3 regions of the Lysinibacillus sp. fkY74-1 genome follow, and region 1 is predicted to be linked to each of the others. Evidence: riboswitches for the same ligand, from Rfam matches in the RefSeq annotation. Region 1 holds a riboswitch; each other region holds the start of a gene.
The links. Region 1 has a riboswitch for S-adenosylmethionine ahead of ACE1MS_RS21305 (cyclase family protein). Riboswitches for the same ligand answer to the same signal wherever they lie in the genome.

Region 1 (7,622 bases):
TTAATCCTTTTCATTACAGCAATTGGCTATGGTGGTGCCTTTGTGGTCTACACGTATGTTTCACCTATATTAGAGCAATATATGGGTTACTCACCACACGCGGTAGTTATTATATTAGTTGTCTATGGTATTTGCGTTGCTATTGGTAATACACTAGGAGGCCATTTTGCAAATCAAAATCCGCTTCGTTCCATCTTTATTATTTTTGTAGGACTTGCATTAGCTTTACTTGGTATTGGCTTTACTCTTGAATCGCCAATTATTGGGTTATTCATGGTCCTACTAATGGGCTTATTTATGTTCATGAATGTCCCAGGCTTGCAACTATATGCAGTTATACTGTCTGAAAAATATATACCATCAGCTATTTCAATGGCCTCTGCATTAAATATTTCTGCTTTCAATATTGGTATATTTTTAGGTTCCTATATTGGTGGTTTTATTATTCGTCATCAATCATTAGCACAAACGCCTGTATATGGATTCCTTATGGTTATGCTGGCAGCGGTCGTTACACTCCTATGGCTACTTTTTGATAAAAAGAATCAATAGGACTCTAAACTCTTCATTTTGTATAAAAAAGATGTAGAGAATATGTATTGTTTGTTTTTATATGGTATCCTATAATTTATTTGAATCAAACGAGAATGATTATCATTCTAAATTAAGATAAACATTTATCAGTTTTTAGTAAATTTATAGGAGTGAATAGCCATGCGTATCAGTCGATATTTTACATTTGTACTTATTCTTGTACTGCTGTTCGTTTTAAGTGCCTGTGGTTCAAATGAAACACAAACAAGTTCAGAGAGTGTGAATCCAACAAAAGAAGATACGCGAGTTGTAGAGGATGAGTTTGGAGAAGTAACAATTCCAACAAATCCACAGCGAGTAGCAGCCATCTATATGGAAGATTATTTAACTGCCTTAGATGTCAAGCCTATTGTGCAATGGTATCACCCTTCCTGGGGTAAACAAGATTATTTAGGCTTAGACGTACCTGAGTTTGACGTTACAGGTAGTCTAGAAACATTACTTCAAGCTAAGCCTGATTTAATCATTGTAGATGGTGCAGCAGATAAGGCAAAGTATGAAGAATATTCAAAGATTGCACCTACTTATCGCTTAAAAGAAGACATACTACAAGATCCACGTGAAATTGTGAAAACGATAGCTGATGTTTTAAATATCCCTGAGAAAGCGAATGAAATCGTTGATAAATATGAGGAACGTGTTACGAATTTAAAAGCTAAGTTAGAAGAATCCGTTGGTGACGAAACTGTTGCCGTTGTCCGCCTAAATGTGGCAGATAAAACGTTGGCATTATTCGGTATAAAGAATCGCTACACGGGCTACATTTATACGGAAGCTGGTTTAAATCCACATCCATTAGCTCGGGATATGACAGAGTTCCACGAGGTCTTGTCTGAAGAAGCTATTCCAGAATTAGATGCTGATCATATTATACTCTTCCCTTCAAATGGCACTTGGGAAACTGAAGAAAATCAAGAGGCGATTAAATGGTTAGATAGTACGCTTTGGAAAACAGTTCCTGCTGTAAAAAATGGACAAGTTTATATTGCTGATCGAACTTATTGGCAGTCTGGTGCCATTACTGCAAACCTACTAAAATATGATGATCTTGAGAAATGGTTCGTGAAATAATTTACAATAGAAAGCTCTTTAGGGGGCTTTCTTTGTGTTGTTTTCCAAATTTAAACTTTACTTAGGAGTGCGTGGACAATGGGTAATTTAATACAAATCTATCATTTACAAACTATTTCATATACTATTCTTTCAGCAGGTATGCAGTCATATAGCAATACATACTATTCTCTTTTCATCCTTATTAGTGGTAACGGAACACTTAAGACAAACCATGAAACTATCCACCTTATGAAAGGAAAATGTGTGATTATTCCACCTAATAGCCCTGTCGAAATTCACATTGCCGATGAGACACTCTGCTTTTACCAATTGACATTTAATACGATCTATCTTAGTGAAGCTCATTCTCCTACTAGTCTCTTTACAAGTGTTAGAGAACTACGTCTTCTTCCCTTCTCTCAATGCAATAGACTATTAGAAGCTATTTATCGGTGTCGTCAAACAAAAGATGAGCACACTGTTTTTGAGCAGCATGTTCGTTTCCAAGAATTGATATTATTTATTTTTGAGCAAAACCGAACGAAGCCTCTACAACAAAGTGATCGTCAATCTGTAGAGCAATCTATCCAATATTTGCACAACCACTTTGGAAAGGATTGGACTGTCGAACAGCTAGCAGAACTGGCAGGTGTACCAAAATGGAGTTACTCACGCATTTTTAAAGATATTACGGGACAAATACCTCTGTATTATTTAAATAGTATACGTATTGAAAAAGCCAAACAGTTATTAATGACAACGAATGATCGTTTATTTGAAATAAGTCAGTCTATTGGCTTTAATAATGAATACTATTTCAATCGTCGTTTTAAAGAGCATGTAGGTATTTCCCCAGGGCAATTCCGACGAAGTCAGAGCAATAATGTACGCGTATTCGCACCATTCTTAGAGGACTTCTTTGTAGCTTTAGGTATTACGCCCATTGCGCAATTCAGTCATTCCAAGTGGGGAAAACAAGACTATTTAGGTCTACAGGATGTGCCTGATATCGATGTACAGTATGGAAAAATGGAACACCTCTTTCACTATAAACCAACATTAATTATGTTAGATGCTGGTATAGAGCGTTGGGAAACCTGTCTTCATTTAAATAAGTTGGCCCCAATCTGTCACCTAAACAACCCTGGAGAGGACTGGCAATCGACTCTATTTAAAATTGCAGATTTAACAGGGAAAACCGCTATGATGCAAGATATTATTACGGAATATGAGGACAAGGTACAGAGGGCTCGAAAAATTCTAGGTAGATCCGTTTACGGACAAAGTGTGGCATTTCTTCGCATTTCAGCCATTGGCATTACACTGTATGCTGGCCCTGATTGCGGTTATACAGGGCCAATTCTATACCGTGACTTAGGCTTAACGCCTGATCCATTGGTGTGGAAAATACCGCTTAATCAGCGTAAAGCTCATCTGACTTCAAATCAGCTGCAACAACTAGACGCTGATCATTTGTTTATCACCTTCGACAAGCAACACTCCATTTATGAGAATGAAGAGCGTACTATTTTAACATCCTCTATGTGGAAAAACCTAAGGGCTGTTAAAAGAAACTGTGTCTATGAGGTGGATTTTTTAACGTGGATGAATTATGGAATCCTGTCACATAGCAAAAAAATAGATGATGTATTAAACGTTCTTGGCTAAAGAACAAAAGGGAAGCGCTCCATCGCTTCCTTTTTTAGTTTGTGTGGCATACCATTCAGCATAGTATATTAACACTTCAGTACAGGAATGGCGTTATTCAAACACCTAAAAAGATCATGATACATAAGATAAGATATCAGCTTCTGGCTAGGAGGAATTGATTTGTATTATAATCCTTATCCTTATTTTATTCACCCCTACCATTACCCGATACCATCGACAGACCATCAACTTGCAGCTAGAACCTTTTCACAACATTTAGCAATGCCGACTAGTAATAGTCCCTTTCCCCCTGTTGATACACAAAAATTAATATCTTCAGCTACGCGGATAAAGACGATTATGCAGCAGGCACAATTACTTACAGATAAAATTGATAGTTCTCAACAATTTGCACATGACTTAAAGAATGCTGCACAGCTTTCAAATAAAACAGAGGTCGAAAAATTAATTACATCCACAGGCATTACTACAAAATTTGAAACCAACTATACACCAGATAATTTTAGAATACAGCTTATGGATAGTGCCTGCTGTCGAGTAACGTTAATTTTGAATTGGTAAGTAAATTAATTTTAACCCTGTAATCCTATCAAAGTTGTAAACTATAAAAATATATGTTAAAGTATTTATACTATTATTTCTGAAAATTCTTATATCCTATTTCTTATCTAGAGAGACGGAGGGATCGGCCCGATGAAGTCTCAGCAACCAGCTCAAGCAGTATGGTGCTAATTCCTATTGGCAAAATTTAAGCCTGAAAGATGAGAAGACGCACTACCTATGTTTGATTCCGGGAGTCCTCTTCGATTGAGGACTCTTTTTTATTGACTACTACTTTTAGAAAGCAGGGAATTTAATGTCTAACGAACTTTTACAAGCATTGCACTTACTAAAATCAAAACAGTGGGTCGATTTGACACATACCTTCGGCCCAGACTCACCTCATTTTTTCATGTTTGAAGATGCTAAATTTGAAACATTATTCTCGCATGATGATGGATTTTTTGCACAGCAGTTTTCTTTTCCTGGACAATATGGAACACATATTGACCCACCCATTCACTTTGTAAGAGATACTCGATTTCTAGATGAATTAGCACTAAAGGAGCTTGTTCTTCCGCTTATCGTCATTGATAAATCACAGGAGGCTGCTAGTAATCATGACTTTACACTCAGTGTACAAGATATTCTAGAATTCGAGACACACTATGGACAGATTGAAGAAGGTACATTTGTGGCACTGCGAACAGATTGGAGTAAGCGTTGGCCAGATAAAGAGGCATTTAGTAATAAAGATGTCAATGGAGATAATCATCTTCCAGGTTGGGGCTTGGAGGCCTTACAATTTCTATTCAAGGAACGTAAAGTAAGTGCAATAGGTCATGAAACTTTTGATACTGATTCTGCCACTGATTTTCGTCAAAGTGGCCAATTGGTTGGTGAATATTTTGTCCTCAATCAAGACACTTATCAAATTGAGCTCATGACTAATTTAGACAAGCTACCTCCTAAAGGTGCTATTATTTTTAATATAGTACCCAAGCCTGAAAAAGCATCTGGATTCCCTGTACGTTCATTTGCCATATTGCCATAACAAAAAGTCGGTAGGAATCCTACTGACTTTTACTTTTGTACGTTTCTTTTTTTAAATAAATAATAAATAATTAACATGACTAGGACAAACAGCAAGATGACGTACATACTGTAATGAGATAAATAGTAACCGACGAATCGCCATTTCTCTCCTAGCACTTTTCCTAAGGTTATAAATGTAAAAGTCCATATAAATGCCCCTGTATAAGCAAAGAAAGCGAATTTCCTATATGGATAATTATTGATAGCGGCGATATAGGCTGTTAGATGGCGTACACCAGGAATAAAATAGCCAGCAATTAATAAAAAAGGCCCCACTTTCATAAACATTTTTTTAGTAAATTCAATTTTTTGCTCAGTTATATGAATCTTTGGCCCATATTTCTGCAAGAGCGGTAAGCCAAATCGACGGCCGATATAGTAGCTTAAAGTAATCCCCCCCATTGCGCCAATCAGAGCACTTACTAAAGCTGGGATATGTCCAAGGCTTTCTCGATAAACACTATAGCCTACATAAGTTAAAAATACTTCATCGGGAAGTGGCAACCCAACAATGCCTCCAATTAGGATCACGATGATGCCAAAATACCCGTAATGTTCAATTAGAGATTGCACATGCTGCGCCATTTTTCATCCCACCTAATACATTGTTCTATATACTCATAACTGTATACCAAAAGAGTCTCTCAAGCCTCCACTTTACTTCCTTTCCATATCGTTAAATAATGTGCAGCTTTCGTAAAGCAAAATCTATGCCGCCTTCAATGGATTTCTTTGTAACAAAATCTGCAACATTTTTTAGAGCTTGGCTCCCATTCCCCATAGCTACCCCAAGGCCAACCAGCTCTAGCATATCTATATCATTCTCTCCATCTCCAAAAGCTATGGCATCCTTAGCATTAATCTCAAAATAATCCAGTACAGCCTTTACGGCTATCGACTTGGACACATCTTGCTGTAAAACATTCACAATATAAGGATGCCATCGTTGCCGTAATATATTCGAAAATTGACGAGCTAATCTTTTTTCAGCCTGTTCATCAGCATAAAGGCACATAAGAAAAACCTCTTCATCCATAATGCTTTCTTTTCTAACTGGAAAATCACATAAAGACAATGTCTCTTGCATCGCGCTTAAGGCTAATGGATTTTGTATATCATTCATCGTAAGTTGTTCTGTAAAAAATGTTAAGGAATGCTGATGTTGCTGTGCAAAAGCTTGAACATTTTGAACAATGCCCTTCTCAATCGGAATTTTATGTATCACAACATCCTTGTGTTTCACATATGCCCCATTCGCCGTAATAAAGGTTTCAATCCCTAAATTTTTCAGCTCTTCACACATGGACAACGGTCTTCCTGTCGCAGCCACAAGATAGATTCCCTTTTCCTGTAATAGTCGAATAGCCTGCCTCGTACTTTCCTCCACAGCACCATTCTCATAATTGATTAGTGTACCATCCACATCAAAAAATACTATTTTATACGTCATCTGCTCCACCCTCTCATAGTAAACTTTTGAACTATACAATTCGAACCGTCCATTAAATAAATTGTACATAATTCGACAAACTTTTCGGTAACTATATAACTTACTTTAACTACACCGATAAATACTATTACAAGCACATTTCTAATGATATTTAACTAAAAAAACGAGTATTATTTTTAATTTTATAATTCCAAAGGAGTATACCAAAGAACACAGAATTGTTAAAATGGAAGATAATGAATTAAATACATTGAACGATTATTGATTATGTATAAATAGAACAAAAGAAATAATATTATTGAGCATGCAAAGGAGTTGATTCTTATGGCATTTAACATCTACTACTATGAAAGTAGCGTAGATTGTAAATTTTGCAAAAAGCATTTTACAACGTATAAAGTACGCCCAAATCGATATAAAATTATCGAGGAACAAACAGATTTCATGCCCGTCTATGATGGTCTTAACCCTTTGCTGTATGAAGTTGCCGTGTGCCCACATTGTGGCTTTGCCTTCCATAAATCCATGACACGTACATACGGACCTTTCATGCAGCTTATAGATGAACTATACATTAAAGAGCTACAGAAACCTATGAGTATCTGTCAAGAGCGTACAATCGATGATGCCATTATAAGCTTTAAGCTTGCTTACTTAGTATCTCGCGCATCAATGGAAGAATCGCTTTTGATGGCTAATTTCGCCTTAAAAATTGCCTGGTTATATCGTATAAAAAACGATGAAGAATCAGAAAAACGCTACCTTTTTGCCGCTAGAGATTTTTACAGTAAATCATTTGCTTCTAATCAGGAAGGTGGAGAGCGAATTCAATTTTTACATGCCGAGCTAAGCCTCCGACTTGGTGATATGACAGAAGCTAAAAAAGGATTTTCAAGGTTAATTGCTGATAGGAACGTCTCGCCAAAATATCGAAAGCTAGCACGTAATCGTTGGGAAAATTATAAATATGATGAACAACCTATAACAGTTAATGAAAGCATTCATTGATGTATCGAGGAGATGACTAGTTATGTTGCTATTTCAAAAAAAGATAGATGTGAGAGAAGAGGATATCTTTTCAGAGCTACATCACTTTTTATTAAGAAAAAATAATCGTTATTTAACAAACGAAGAGGTCGTGACTTTGACAGGTGTATCATCTGAGCTACTGTACAAATGGGTCAAAGCCGGAAAATTAAAAAATTCCATTTTCCCAAAT
Region 2 (7,622 bases), 630 kb from region 1:
ACCCTTTTCACATGCTTCATGAACTTGCGAAGCTGATATACTATCTATGCCAATCACTTCTACATCCGCCCAATCAGGTTGTTCTCCAAATGCCAAGGCACTTAAAATCATTAACTTTTTAAAGGCATCTTGACCAGAAATATCATTATACGGATCTGCCTCTGCATAACCTAAACTTTGTGCTTCTTTTAAAGCTGTTTCAAATGACCAGCCCTCAGCTCGCATTTTGGTTAAAATATAATTACACGTACCATTTAAAACACCTTGTATACGACTTACGTCATTAACAAGTAATATATTTTTCATAGTTTTAATAACAGGTACTCCTCCAGCAGTTGTAGCCTCAAAACCTACAAAAACACCATTTGCTTTTGCAAGCTCTTGTAACTCTAATCCACGCTTTGCAAACATGACTTTGTTGGCAGTAATAACATGGCATTTATGCTCTACTGCTCGCTTTAAATAGCTATACGCAGGCTCTTCGTTCACAATTGCTTCGAATATTACTTGCATACCTGGTTCAGCCAAAACATCATCCATGCTTGTAGTCATTAAATGTGCTGTGCCTGGGACACGTTCGCGACTAGCATCTGTTACTAAAATCTTCGCTACTTCCAACTCAATACCTAATTTATTTTTAAGGTCTTCTCGCTTTTCCTTTAATATATGATAGATCCCTTGACCTACCGTTCCAAATCCTAAAATCGCTGCCTTTATAGTTGCCATTCTTATTATTCCCTCCAACTTACATTCCGCAGTTTCATCAAGCCAATCTCTCCATGGGGTTGTGTCAAATTGATTGACACCAACCGCAGGCCTTAGCCACCCCTTATTTTTGGGGTAAATTTTGTTATTCAGTACATGTTAGAACAAATACAAATTCAAATAATTCGAAATTTAACTTAAAGAAAATTGTAACGTATATATATACTTTACACAAGAAAAATCTTTCTAGGAAGGACATTTGTTTTCCCTAGACGTGCAAAGGAAATCGTTTTCATTCCCTTTACTATACGTTTTTTAAGTTTTTCGATAAGATTTGAACAAATATTGACTCTTTGCATTCAAATTATGATGTCTTTCTTCTATTATATATGTATGTTCAGACACCCATAAACCAGCTAAATAATCAAACCGCTATAAAAAAAGCTCATTCCCTGTAGCAGCAGAGAATGAGCTTAAATATATGAGGGATTTTTTAGCTCGCTTTTGAAAGCAATTGATAACGATATTGTTTTAAAGCTTGTTGAACAATACAAATTTCTTCTTCTGTAAAATTTGGTATTGCATACGTACGTTCCACTAATTGAAATGTACCATATTTCAAATAAAATTCTGTTGCTGGAAGCTGGATGTGGCTCACACCATACTTCTCATATGTCTCATAAACTTCCTTAACCATAAAGCCATTATCATCTGTGCATACCTGTTCCTGATACGCTGAATGACCAAAAATTTGTTGCCATTTACGTTCTACTAATGTAAGGATGTGTTGAATGGATTGGTTGTTGACAAATACATGGCCTTCATTTAGTTCATAAATTAAATAAGATGCAATGTTTTGCGCACTATAGACATTACCCATTTTAAACACTCCTTTATCATTAGTTTTTTGAAGAGTAGCCACTGGCTATGTAACTACTCTCCTATCTATTCAAAAGTGGGGGAGCACTTATGAAAACAGTTACCTTTTCCAAGAGGTTTTTCCGTACACTTAACTTATTTCCAAGTATATAACAAGGTTTTAACAAAGTCAATAATGCATATAAAAATACTCGGTATTATTTTTTGAAAGGTTCTGACAATGAACGGGTGCAATAATTGGTGGATGTAGCAACGTTTAACATATACCAAATGAGGCTATTCGAATGAGAAAATACGTAAACGCTACAACATTCACCGCTCTATTCTATATTAAGCTTCTATTGTTTGTTCAGCTACTGCTGTTGCCTGAGTAATAGCCTGCTCTAAATCTGCAATGATGTCCTCCACTGCCTCTAAACCGATCGATAGGCGAATGAGCGATTCGGTTACACCAGCTTGAATTAGTTCATCTGCTGATAATTGTTGATGCGTAGTAGATGCTGGATGGATAATTAGCGACTTAGCATCACCTACATTTGCCACATGTGAAAACAGCTTTACATGATCAATAAGCTTTCGTCCTGCTTCACGTCCACCTTTAATGCCAAAGGTAAGCACTGAACCGAAGCCATTTTTTAAATATTTTTTCGCCAACTCATGTGTTGGAAAATCTTCAAGGCCATTATAATTTACATACTCCACAGATGGGTGGTTGCGTAAATATTCAGCTACAGCTAAAGCATTTTCATTATGTTTAGGGATACGCAAATGAAGCGTCTCTAAACCTTGTAATAGATTGAAAGCTGCATCTGCACTTAATGTTGGGCCAAAATCACGTAACAACTGTACACGTAGCTTTGTAGCAAAAGCTGCAGAGGCTGTATCGATTCCATAGCGTAAACCATGGTAAGAAGCGTCCGGCTCTGTAAAGCCTGGGAATCGACCACTAGTCCAATCAAACTTACCAGCGTCTACAACAACACCACCTAAAGTTGTACCATGACCACCTATCCATTTAGTTGCTGAGTGAACTACCACATCTGCACCATAATCAATAGGTGTGGAACCATAAGGAGAAGCAAATGTACTATCAATAATTAATGGCAAGCTGTGGTCATGTGCTATCTTAGCTACTGCTTCAATATCTAAAACCTTTAAGCTTGGATTACCGTAAACTTCAGCGAAGACAGCTTTTGTTTTATCGGTAATGGCAGCCTTAAAATTTTCTGGGTTTGTTTCATCTACAAAAATCGTTTTAATACCATAGTTTGGTAATGTATTAGCGAATAAATTATACGTACCACCATATAAAGAACTAGCAGCTACAATTTCATCACCTGCTCTAGCTAAATTTAAAATAGAAAATGCAATAGCTGCTGCACCAGATGAAAGTGCTACTGCTGCTGTTCCACCTTCTAGTAAAGCCACACGCTTTTCAAAAACATCCACTGTCGGATTCGTAATTCGTGTGTAAATGTTTCCAGCTTCCTCTAAGGCAAAAAGACGTTGCGCATGAGCAGTGTCTTTAAAAACGAAAGCAGTTGAACGGTAGACAGGAACTGTTCTAGAACCTGTCACAGGGTCTGGCTCTTGACCACCATGTAACAGCAGTGTTTCTGGTTTAAAATTTGTCATTGTGTACCTCCATTTGGTTATTTTTTTTACGATGGTACCGGAGATGAGGAGGATTTTTCTGTAGAAAACAAAAACCCTCTTCAGCTAAGAAGAGGGTTGCGGTTGCAAGTTTTCCTCCCCTTATCTGCCAGATCCAAGTAAGAATCTGTAGGAATTAGCACCTTAGTAAGTTCATCACCTACTGGTTGCCGGGCATCATAGGGCCTATCCCTCCGCCGCTCTTGATAAGAGTATGAGATTCAATTTCCATCGTTGTTACAAAGTATAAGCATAGAGTTTTTTTCTGTCAACATCTAAATTTTATTTTTTCCGAAACTTCTGTCTGCTCTTTTACGTAATATGAACGCATACACTATTTTAGAAAAAAATTTGAAAGGAGTATTTTTATGGTAAAAGCCGTGATCTTTTTTCTAGTTGTTGGCTACTTGATTGGCTGTATTCACGGCTCTAAAGTGGCACAATTTTTATCCGGGGTTGATTTAAAAAAAGCTGGCCATGGCAATGCTGGTGCCTCTAATGCTACGCTTTCACTCGGCTGGAAATATGGCGTTTTAGTAGCTCTTATCGATATTGGAAAAGGCGTCGTAGCCATCGTCGGTGCACATTTTTATTTAGCAGATGCAACACATTTAACAGCAGAACAAATATGGCTCCTCACCTACTTGATAGCTGCAGGGGTTATTTTGGGGCATAATTTCCCTTTTTATATGGGCTTCAACGGTGGAAAAGGAACTGCCTCCATCATTGGAATTTTACTTGCGGTTGATTGGAAGATTGGTTTATTTGCACTTATTCTATTTGTTATTTTATCTTTCGCAACGAACTATTTAATTGTTGGTGTATTAGAGTTTTACCTCGTTTTTTGTACCGCTACTTATTTATGGATTCCTGGATTAGGCCCAACCATTATTGCCATTCTACTTTTTGGTATTGCTATTATTTTGCACTTTGAAAATATTAAACGTTTAACCAATGGAACAGAGCCTAAAGTTACTTCTGCCTTCAAGAAAAAGAAATAGTATTTCCCGAGAGAGATTTGTATTTTTTATGACCACAAATTTTCTCTTTAATTACTATTAAAGCTGTAAACTGACATATTTTTCTTCCTTTCATTCTATATAATAAATGGATGAATTCTTATCTTAAAAAAACATTTTGTTGACCGATGTTAAGGATAATAACCGTCATTTTTACGTAGACGTAGAAGGGATGAGAAAATATGTCTTCACCTAAACAAGCAGCAACGAAGCGTAATCTAAAGCCTTTATGGATTGGGTTGGCTTTTGCTTTATTAATTATTATTATTTTTTTACCTAATAACGGTGAGTTACCTGTAGCTGGGCAGCGCGCTTTAGCCATCTTAGCTTTCGCGGTCATCCTTTGGGTAACTGAGGCCGTTTCATATCCTGTTAGCTCTGCAATGATTATTGCACTCGTCACCGTTTTACTAGGTCTTGCACCCTCCATGGATGATCCCACAGCACAACTAGGTACCGCTAGCGCCTTAAAACTATCATTAAGTGGTTTTAGTAATTCTGCTGTCGCCCTAGTAGCAGCTGCTCTTTTTCTAGCAGCAGCTATGCAAATTACCAATTTGCATAAACGACTTGCTCTCTGGATTCTTTCACTTGTAGGAACAAAAACAAAAGCTATTGTTTTCGGTGCTATATTAGTTTCCATTGCCCTTGCATTTTTTGTTCCTTCAGCTACTGCACGTGCTGGCGCAGTAGTCCCTATACTTCTTGGAATGGTCGCAGCATTTGGTTTACCGCGTGATAGTCGACTTGCTGCTTTGCTTGTTATTACTTCTGTACAAGCCGTTTCCATTTGGAATATCGGTATTAAAACTGCGGCAGCGCAAAATATGGTTGCTTTAAATTTCATCCAAGAGCAATTTAATGTAAATATTTCATGGGGTGCTTGGTTACTTTATGCTGCCCCATTCTCGATTATTATGTCAGTAGCCTTATTTTTCATTATGATTACGCTTATTAAGCCTGAGACGAGCAATATTGATGGTGGTAAAGAAGTCATCAAGAAACAGCTTGCTGAGCTTGGACCATTAAAAGCACCTGAAATTCGATTGATCATTACATCATTAATTTTACTATTTTTCTGGGCTACGGAAGGCAAGCTCCATCCATTTGATACAACAACGGTTACAATTATCGCCATTGCTGTTCTACTAATGCCTAAAATCGGCGTTTATTCGTGGAAGGAAGTTGAACCTCATATTCCTTGGGGAACAATCATTGTCTTTGCAGTTGGTATTATGCTCGGAACTATTTTACTGAATACAAAAGGTGCATCATGGTTATCAGATAAAGTTTTTGGTTCACTCGGTCTAGATACAATGCCAATTCTTGCTACCATTGCTATCGTAACATTATTTAATATTCTTATTCATTTAGGTTTTGCCAGTGCAACAAGCCTAGCCTCTGCACTTATACCTGTGTTTATCGTGTTAGCTTCCACATTAACTGCTAATGTAGATCAGGTTGGTTTTGTTATCGTCCAACAATTTGTTATTAGCTTTGGTTTCCTATTGCCAATTAGCGCACCACAAAATATGCTTGCCTACGGTACAGGAGCATTTACAACAAAGGATTTCCTGAAATCAGGTATTCCATTAACGATTCTCGGCTTCCTCCTAATTCTGCTGTTCTCTGCAACTTATTGGAAATGGATTGGCCTATTGTAAAGCATTAATCGTCTTAGATAGATTTATTAACTAAAAGGCCTTGAGGGAGCAGCTGTCCTTCAAGGCCTTTTGTATTAGAACTCTATTTTGATAAAGCTGGGTCTTTCATTGTTCCACTTTTTGCGTAATTGACATGCCATGACAGCGCTTTTTCAAGATCATGCGGTGTATGATGTCCACCAGTTGTCTCATTAGCGTCATTAAAGTATTGCCATAGCTGCTCACGATAATCAGGGTGTGCACAATGATCAATAATTAGTCCCACACGTTCCTTTGGAGCAAGCCCTCGTAAATCAGCTACTCCCTGCTCTGTTACGATAACATCAACATCATGCTCTGTATGATCCACATGCGATACCATTGGGACAATGCTCGAAATATTGCCACCCTTTGCATAGGATTTAGTGACAAAAATTCCCAAACGCGCATTGCGAGCAAAGTCACCAGACCCCCCTATACCATTCATCATTTTAGTACCAGAAACATGCGTAGAATTAACATTTCCGTAGATATCAACTTCTAATGCTGTGTTCACTGAAATCAAACCGAGTCGACGAATGATTTCTGGCTGGTTTGAAATTTCTTGCGGACGCAATACTAATTTATCCGCATACTTTTCAAAGTTCCCATAAACACGGTTTCCTACTTGTTCAGAGAGGGTAATGGAAGTAGCAGAAGCAAAATTCACTTTTCCTGCATCGATTAATTCAAATACTGCATCCTGAAGTACTTCTGAGAATACTTCTAAGTTCTCAAACTCAGAATCTTTAAATCCAAGTAATACCGCATTCGCCACTGATCCAACCCCAGATTGAATTGGACGCAAGCTTGTTGTTAAACGGCCCACTTTAATCTCTTCACGCAGGAAGTTTAACAGGTGATTAGCCATAATATCTGTTTCCTCGTCAGCAGGAACAATTGTTGATGGGGCATCTAAAATGTCAGAAACTACAATACCTTTTACTTTATTCAAGTCTAATGGAATACCAATTGTACCAAGACGATCAGACACATTTTGTAAAGGAATTGGGTCACGTTTCCCTTGTTGTGCAGGAACGAAAATATCATGTACGCCCTCTAATGCATCAAGCTGTGCTACGTTTAATTCTATGATGATTTGATCTGCCTCTTGCACAAAAATCGGAGAGTTACCAACTGAAGTTGTAGGAATTAATAAGCCATCTTCTGTAATAGCAGCCGCTTCAATAATTGCAAAATCAATAGGTCCTATAATGCCTTGACGAACTAACTCCGCATTATGAGATAAATGCGCATCCACAAATGTGATATCACCACTATTAATTTTATTACGAATACCAGCATCTGCCTGGAAAGGTCCTCGTTTGCGAATAACGCCAGCTTCCGCTAGGTATTGGTCTACCTCAGGGCCAAGAGATGCGCCTGTATATATATCTACCTGGAAGCTCTCTTTTTTTGCTTTCTCTACAAGCGCAAGAGGTACGACTTTTACATCCCCAGCACGAGTGAAACCGCTCATCCCTAATACCATACCATTCTTAATCCAAGATGCTGCTTCTTCTGCTGTTACAACCTTGCCCTGTAATTGCTCATGGCGAAGCTTTTTCGCTAACTTTTCTTCCATTCCTTATTCCTCCATCCCACTTTATTTTTGTTCAACTAGTATTTGGTTCCATTATCTCTGTCATCAAAATTACCTCTGCTTCAAACAAATCTGCAGGAG
Region 3 (7,622 bases), 1.8 Mb from region 1:
GTATGAAGATGACGTGACGTACTATCTTGTCATGTTTTCAAAAGGAAATGTGCTAGCAAGTGTAGCAGCTAATGAAAATAGGTTAGTCATTCATTTCAAGGAAGGAAGCGAGCAAAAGAAAGAAGCTCTACCCTATGTCTATGCCATCAACAAAAGCGCGGAGGTGACTATTATCGAACTGTATATTAACGGCAAAAGCATGCCGATAGATCGTATTACCATGCTGTAATAAAAAACCGAAATCCCTAAAAAGAGATTTCGGTTTTTATTGATATTAATAAAATACTTTATCTACATTGTATTTGGAGCGGAACGTATTAATCGCATACGTTTCATAAATTTCACGTTCCATAGGATCTTCTACTTCATAGACTTCAATTTTGAAGACCTCGTCACGATAGTTTTTCATCGGAGATACATTGTCTTCAAAATGTTTTTTTATGCGTTGGCGAATTTTACGTGCTTTGCCGACAAATAATAACTCATTCTTTTCATTATAAAATAAGAAAATGCCGCCTTTATCACGTGTGATTTTGTGGAAGTCGATGAAACCAAAGTATGGTGTAATTGGGACATCACCTGGTTTTACATCTTGTTCGCGTTGGCGAATAACTACATCTGGTTTTGGAAATTCAATATTAATCAAAGTATTCACGTTCCTCTCTATTACTAAAGATATATGGTAACATAATAGCGGCATGTTTACCATAAAATTTCATGTAGAATAACCATATACAGCAAGCTTAGTGTTTATCAAATGAATGTAGAACATGCATGGGAATAACAAAATATTCTATGAATTATTGATATTCTAACTAGTCCATGTTACAATTCAAAATAATTAAATAATCTTATCAAGAGAAGCAGAGGGATTTGGCCCGATGACGCTTCAGCAACCTCTAACAAATGTTAGAAAGGTGCTAATTCCAGCAAAGGTTTTTCCTTTGAGAGATAAGAGTGAACGTGAAAAAAATCCTTCTCATTCTATCTCATATGGAATGTGGAGGATTTTTAATTTTTTTAGAAAAAGGAGCAAAAAAGAGAGGGGAATGCTAGATGCCAATTAATATTCCGAAAAATTTACCTGCTGGGGAGCATTTACGTGAGGAGAAAATCTTCGTGATGGAAGAGGATCGTGCGAGAACACAGCAAATACGTCCATTAAACATATTAATTTTAAATTTGATGCCCGAAAAAGAAAAAACGGAGCTACAATTATTACGTTTACTAGGAAATACACCATTACAGGTCAATATTACTTTTTTAAACACGGCTACTCATGAATCTAAAAATGTCAGTAAATCTCACTTACAATTATTTTACACAACGTTTAACCAAATTCGTCACCGACGTTATGATGGTATGATTATTACTGGGGCACCTGTAGAAAAAATGCCATTTGAAGAGGTTAACTATTGGCAGGAAATTGCTGAAATTATGGATTGGTCTAAAAAGAATGTGACATCCGTGCTACATATATGTTGGGGGGCACAGGCTGCGTTATATCATCATTATGGAATTGGAAAAATAGAGCTTTCTGCTAAATGCTCCGGCGTTTATTCTCATGTGATTACTGATTTAACAGTGGATTTAGTACGAGGCTTTAGTGATTTATTTACAGCCCCTCATTCTCGCTATACATCTGTCTCGATTGACGAGGTTCGCAATCATCCAGACTTACGCTTATTATCCTATTCAGAGGATGCAGGTGTGTTTATCGTGCAATCTAAAGATAATAAAAACATTATGATTACAGGTCATTTAGAATATGATGCGACAACACTGGCTGATGAATACAGTCGCGATGTTGCCAAGGGCATTGATATCAACGTTCCAGTAAACTACTTCCCAAATGATGATCCAGAAAAGGAACCGATGAATACATGGCGTGCCCATACACATTTATTGTTCTCCAACTGGTTGAACTACTATGTATACCAAGAGACACCATATGAATGGGACTTTGTGGACGAAATTGAATATCATATTTAAATAACAATGAAAAAGTCTAATTTCTTCGCTAAGTAGCTGAAGGAATTAGACTTTGTTATTCTAAATTCTTCTTGTCAGAAACCGTAATATCTGGTTTAGCCTGATCGTTCTGATTGGAATCTGTAGCAGCATCGTTAGTTGGATTATCTTGATTGGCATCCATATTATTAGGTTTCATCTGATTATCTTGGTTGGAATCTGTAGCAGCATCGTTAGTTGAATTATCTTGATTGGCATCCATTTTGTCAGGTTTACTGTGATTATCCTGGTTGGAATCAGTAGTAGCATGGTGAGTCTGATTATTTTGATTGGCATCCCTATTATTAGGTTTTATCTGATTATCCTGGTTGGAATCAGTAGTAGCATTGTTAGTTGGATTATTTTGATTGGCATCCCTATTATTAGGTTTCATCTGATTATCCTGGTTGGAATCTGTAGCAGCATGGTGAGTCTGATTTTCTTGATTGGCATCGCTATTATTAGGTTTCATCTGATTATCTTGGTTGGAATCTGTAGCAGCATGGTGAGTCTGATTATCTTGATTGGCATCGCTATTATTAGGTTTCATCTGATTATCCTGGTTGGAATCACTAGCAGCATCGTTAGTTGGATTATCTTGATTGGCATCCCTATTATTAGGTTTCATCTGATTATCCTGGTTGGAATCAGTAGTAGCATGGTGAGTCTGATTATCTTGATTGACATCCCTATTATTAGGTTTCATCTGATTATCCTGTTGGGAATCCGTATTAGCGGGATTAGGTTGATTTCCTTGATTAACATCCGTATTACCACCCACATCAGTTACTTGCTCCTGATTAGCCATTTCAGCCGCATTCCCTTGTGATTTTCGATTACGTATGACGGCAACAATTAGTAGCAGGATAGGTAATAAAATGGTAAAAATAAATGAATAGATAGGCCAAATTTCATTATTATAATTGTCGGAATGGACAATATCAGGATGAATAATTTGCGAAAGACCAATCATAATAATACCCATTGGTAAGATAAGTGGGCGGTGATCCTTCAGTTTCATAATTTGTGCAATTCCCACAACCGTTGTATAGAAATACATAAAGGTTCGAATAAAAATAGATGTAATCCACATAAAAGCCATGATAATTTCAATACGCTGTAAAAAGTTGCCGATCGAGATTCTCTGTGCTAAAGCATAGCTAGGAAAAGTTCGGGAAGCCGTATTGGCTGCCCCTAATACTAGTATGCAAAGGGTAATCAATGTTACTAAAACAAATCCACCGAGAATCGTGCCTATGTAAAAGCCTTTCTTTGAGGATTGCTGGACATTCACACTGGCAGGGTAAATCATTAATAACATAACTAGGGAAAAAGAAAAGACGCTCATAAAGCGAATAATACTATAGAACATGGATGTTTTGGATACTTCCATAATTGGTTGTATATTTTCAAACTTAATTTGTGGAGTAATACAAATAATAAAGAAAATAAAAATTAAGATAAACATAGGGAAAAGTATTTCTGCTGAGCGAGCAAAGGTCTCTAAGCCTAAATAGGCAGCATACATAATAATAATGCTAAACAACAAGGCGAATGCCAGTGTGGGTGTTTCTGGCATTACCTCAGTTTTCATAAAAATGCCAATAAAGTATAATAGTTCTCCTCCCGAAAATAGGGTAAGGGACAGAAAACCAATCACTGTAATTTTTCCAAAAAAGCGACCGAAAATTTTTTCATTTGCCTCAATAAAATTCAGTGTGGGTGTTTGGTTGCCTAACGTCAAAAATAATTTCACCACTAGTAAACTAAGAACAACGCCAATGCTTGCAGCAATCCATGCATCCTGCTTACTGGAGCTTGCAATAGTTGAAGGGATAATCAAAATGGCTGTACCGATAGAAAGGAGGGACGTAATGATTGTAAATTGTCTTGAACTAATGACTTCTTTTTCCATTTAACTGTCCTCCCATACATGTCGATGTGTCTACTATTTTGTGAGTGAAACGATAAAATCCTTAATGGGTGTAAAAATAAAAGTTACGAAATCTAAAGGGCTCGGGATATTTATTTTGAGGGCAATACCTATATTAAGTGCTGTCCCAATTAGTAAAAGAATAGAAAAAACAAGAATGGTCTTGGTTTCCTTTTGCTTTTTGAGCTTTGGGATGAATAGTAATGCAATAATGACCGAAATAATGAAGACAGCTACCGCTAATACCATGCTACTATTCCTCCTTTGGCTTTTTTAATAATGAATTTTGCATTGTCCCTAAGCCTTGTGTCGTTACTTTTACACGAACATGGACAGGAAGATCAGGAAAGATAGTTGGCCAATCATTTTTGATTTTTTTCCATTGTTTAGCATCTGCACGATGAAGGGCATCCCCATAGCCTAAAACATCCACTTGGTATTGCTGCTGAATTTTTTCTAACGTTTTTTCAATACGTTCATCGATGCCTTGTGCTGTTTTTTTATTGATATAATCCATCGTTTTATTTTTTGTGAGATTAATATTACATTCGACCTCACCTACATTTTGCTCCACATCTATTTGGACATCAATTTGCGGTTTCCCATTTTGAAATGACCCCTTTACTTTTGTGGAGGATTGCGTAATCTCAGTCGACAGCGTACCTTGTTTGGGACAGTTGACGATTTCAATGGTACTTTGTATTTTGTCACTGAGGAAGCTAATACTTTTACTTTCTCCCTCTGAAAGTAAACCAATGTATCGATCTCCTTTAAAGACAGCCAATCCTGCATATTTTAATAACACAGGAGTTTTAACACGTTGGACGTTTGTTTTATCGGCACCTAATCGTTTGTCCCCGTGAATTTCAATGGCAGAAATCAATGCGCCATTATCCTTTTCGTTGAGCCTCGTGACCAATTCGTCTATATTAATAGCAATTGTAGAGCCCCAAACTTTTTCAGAAACCTTGAGCGAATTTAATATTTTATTAGCAGGCACTTTTTCGATAGGGGTAAGAACATTTAACACTTCCTTAGCTGTAGCCTCATGAGACATAATGACATCGAAATCTTTTCTAAACTCATGGTCTCGTGCAATCAAATCCAATGAATCACTTATTCCTTCTTTGGCGAGGTCTTCACCTAAGACAACTACTTGTAAATGAGCAAAATAGGGTTTCCGAGCAGCAATAGTTGTCATTTTACGAATGGCCTCAAAAATTGTTTCCCCCCTCGAATGATAGCTAATAACTGGGGTGCGCTGAGTGGGAGCTTGTCGCATTGAAACCTCACTAGGATCAACGATTTGAACAGTAATTTCAAATTCGTCCTCTACTTTATCTATTCCAAGCGCTACGACAATGGCTAATTCATTTAATTCACGCTTACTCCAGCAGCCACTTAACAGTAAAGGGAGGATGCATAGTAAGCAAATTGTTTTTACTTTTGCCATATTTCATTCCTCATTTGTTCAGTAGTTTTATTTCCTGCCTGTTCTTGTGACATATTTATGCCCTCTGACAACATTTTTCTGATTCACCAAACGTGGACGTGTTAATAAACGTCTACGTGGGAGCAATAAAAAAGCATCTTTTTGATCCTGTATAATGAATGGAGCAAATGGGCTTAAATATGGTACACCAAATGAACGAATGCTGCATAAATGAAGAATAATGACTATAATGCCAAACATAACTCCAAAAAGACCAAACATAGCAGCTAAAATCATTAATGGAAAGCGAAGCACACGAATCGTATTGGACAACCCATAAGCAGGAAATAAAAAGCTACAAATGGCCGTCAATGCTACAATAATAACCATAACTGCTGAGACCACACCGGCATCTACCGCCGCCTGTCCGATAACCAATGTACCCACGATGGACACCGCTGGACCGATTGTTCGCGGCATTCGAAGCCCTGCCTCTCGTAGTATCTCAAAGGCAAGCTCCATAATAAGTGCCTCCACTACGGCAGGGAAGGGCACGCCTTCTCGTTGTGAGGCAATACTAATGAGCATGGCCGTCGGTAGCATTTCCTGATGAAACGTCGTAATCGCAACATAGAGAGATGGTGCTACCAATGCCAAACTAATACCAAAGAAACGTAAGATACGAATGAGGGAACTAATCATCCAATGCTGATAATAGTCTTCTGCTGATTGCAAAAAGGAAGTAAATAATGCAGGCACCACTAAGACAAAGGGGGTACCATCTACTAGAATCGCCACTTTACCATCTAATAATTCACCAGCTATCACATCAGGACGTTCGGAGTTGTAAACGGTTGGAAACATGGTGTTTTTAGAATCCTGAATAAAATCCTCAATATAGCCACTTTCTAAAATGCCATCGATATTAATGCGGTCTAACCGCGCTAACACCTCTGCTACAATTTTGTCACTGGCGATACCATTTATATACATCACAGCGACGTCTGTTTGTGTCACTTCACCAATGACTCGGGACTTAATCCAAAGATTTGGACTTTTTATTTTGCGTCGAATGAGTGCGGTATTCGTACGCAAAGTTTCAGTAAAGGACTCTCGAGGTCCCCTAATGACGGATTCGGTTGATGGCTCTGTCACAGCTCTGTCTTTTGCACTTTTCGTACTTGTTACAATGCCTTCCGCAAAGCCATCTAATAGAATAACGGTCTCACCATTCAGTATGGCATGATAAAGTGTGGTAAAATACTCGATATTCATCACGTCACCAACAGTTAAATAGGAACTTCGCACATATTGATTTATGGTAGTAATTTCTATTTCTTGTTCTTCCTCAATATTCGCCATTAATTTATCAATGACAGAATCCGAAATCATGGTTTTATCGGATAAGCCATCAATGGAAATAATAGCGAGCCGATGGGGTTCAGCTTCACCAATTGTAATTTCTCGTATAATGATGTCATTGCTATGACCAAGAGTGTTTTGAATGACCTTTATATTTTTGGCAAGGGAAGTATTTAATAAATCGTCCGTTGTAAGGGATGGGGAGGGATCGATCTTGTTTGATATGGACATGCGCTTTCCTCCTCAAATGAATGTTCATTATTTATAGAATGGACAACTTTATGCGGAGATAAACGAAAAAAGGAATGAAATTCTAGCTACTATTTTTCAAATAAAAAAACAGTATTTCCTTTCAAAGACTGAAAGGAAAATACTGTTTTATGTACGATACTCGTATTGTAATTCATCTAAACTAGCATCCACGTCCACATGTAAGTTATGATCGTTAAAGAACCATAAATCTTTTTCATCGATGTAATAGGTTACGCCATCAATGACTGCTTCAGCTCCAATAGCAATGGGCTCTTCTCGCGTCATACCTAGTGAAAAGCCTTCGTGAAAAGGACTTGAGCCACCATAGCGTGCATAAAAGCGAATAGTATCGCCTGGTTCTACTTCCATCTCTTGCTTGAACCATTGTAGGGCTTCATTTGTCAGTGCAATTTTCATAGTGAATGCTCCTCTCTTCCTACAGCCATTTTACCTTTGGCTCAGTGCCATTTTTAATACGTGCAATATTGGCACGGTGACGATAAATAATAAAGGTAAATAAAAAGGCTACCAAGATGCTTAATGCAAAGTCACCTGTAACAAAATAATAAACGATTGAATAGATAAGTGCTACTAAAGCGGCTATCATAGATGTTAGGCTGACGATTTTTGTGA

Region 2: it holds a riboswitch for S-adenosylmethionine, as region 1 does, so the genes downstream of both, ACE1MS_RS01730 (O-acetylhomoserine aminocarboxypropyltransferase/cysteine synthase family protein) here and ACE1MS_RS21305 (cyclase family protein) in region 1, are expected to answer to the same signal.
Region 3: it holds a riboswitch for S-adenosylmethionine, as region 1 does, so the genes downstream of both, metA (homoserine O-acetyltransferase MetA) here and ACE1MS_RS21305 (cyclase family protein) in region 1, are expected to answer to the same signal.

The regions. Positions count from the first base shown of each region.
Region 1 covers NZ_CP170173.1:4,301,053-4,308,674, forward strand. Annotated here, with positions in the region: gene ACE1MS_RS21285 (MFS transporter) at 1-552, shown strand, start outside; gene ACE1MS_RS21290 (ABC transporter substrate-binding protein) at 715-1,665, shown strand; gene ACE1MS_RS21295 (AraC family transcriptional regulator) at 1,744-3,315, shown strand; gene ACE1MS_RS21300 (hypothetical protein) at 3,478-3,879, shown strand; SAM riboswitch class I at 3,980-4,086, shown strand; gene ACE1MS_RS21305 (cyclase family protein) at 4,175-4,912, shown strand; gene ACE1MS_RS21310 (DedA family protein) at 4,942-5,538, opposite strand; gene ACE1MS_RS21315 (Cof-type HAD-IIB family hydrolase) at 5,630-6,403, opposite strand; gene ACE1MS_RS21320 (DUF2225 domain-containing protein) at 6,728-7,411, shown strand; gene ACE1MS_RS21325 (hypothetical protein) at 7,434-7,622, shown strand, end outside.
Region 2 covers NZ_CP170173.1:345,292-352,913, reverse strand. Annotated here, with positions in the region: gene ACE1MS_RS01740 (homoserine dehydrogenase) at 1-726, opposite strand, end outside; gene ACE1MS_RS01735 (hypothetical protein) at 1,199-1,585, opposite strand; gene ACE1MS_RS01730 (O-acetylhomoserine aminocarboxypropyltransferase/cysteine synthase family protein) at 1,915-3,219, opposite strand; SAM riboswitch class I at 3,337-3,450, opposite strand; gene ACE1MS_RS01725 (glycerol-3-phosphate acyltransferase) at 3,606-4,238, shown strand; gene ACE1MS_RS01720 (DASS family sodium-coupled anion symporter) at 4,439-5,920, shown strand; gene ACE1MS_RS01715 (succinate CoA transferase) at 6,003-7,523, opposite strand.
Region 3 covers NZ_CP170173.1:2,476,966-2,484,587, reverse strand. Annotated here, with positions in the region: gene ACE1MS_RS12055 (hypothetical protein) at 1-229, shown strand, start outside; gene ACE1MS_RS12050 (nucleotide excision repair endonuclease) at 275-646, opposite strand; SAM riboswitch class I at 849-958, shown strand; gene metA (homoserine O-acetyltransferase MetA) at 1,057-1,992, shown strand; gene ACE1MS_RS12040 (endospore germination permease) at 2,048-3,925, opposite strand; gene ACE1MS_RS12035 (hypothetical protein) at 3,959-4,192, opposite strand; gene ACE1MS_RS12030 (Ger(x)C family spore germination protein) at 4,197-5,396, opposite strand; gene ACE1MS_RS12025 (spore germination protein) at 5,424-6,968, opposite strand; gene ACE1MS_RS12020 (HesB/YadR/YfhF family protein) at 7,116-7,406, opposite strand; gene plsY (glycerol-3-phosphate 1-O-acyltransferase PlsY) at 7,426-7,622, opposite strand, start outside.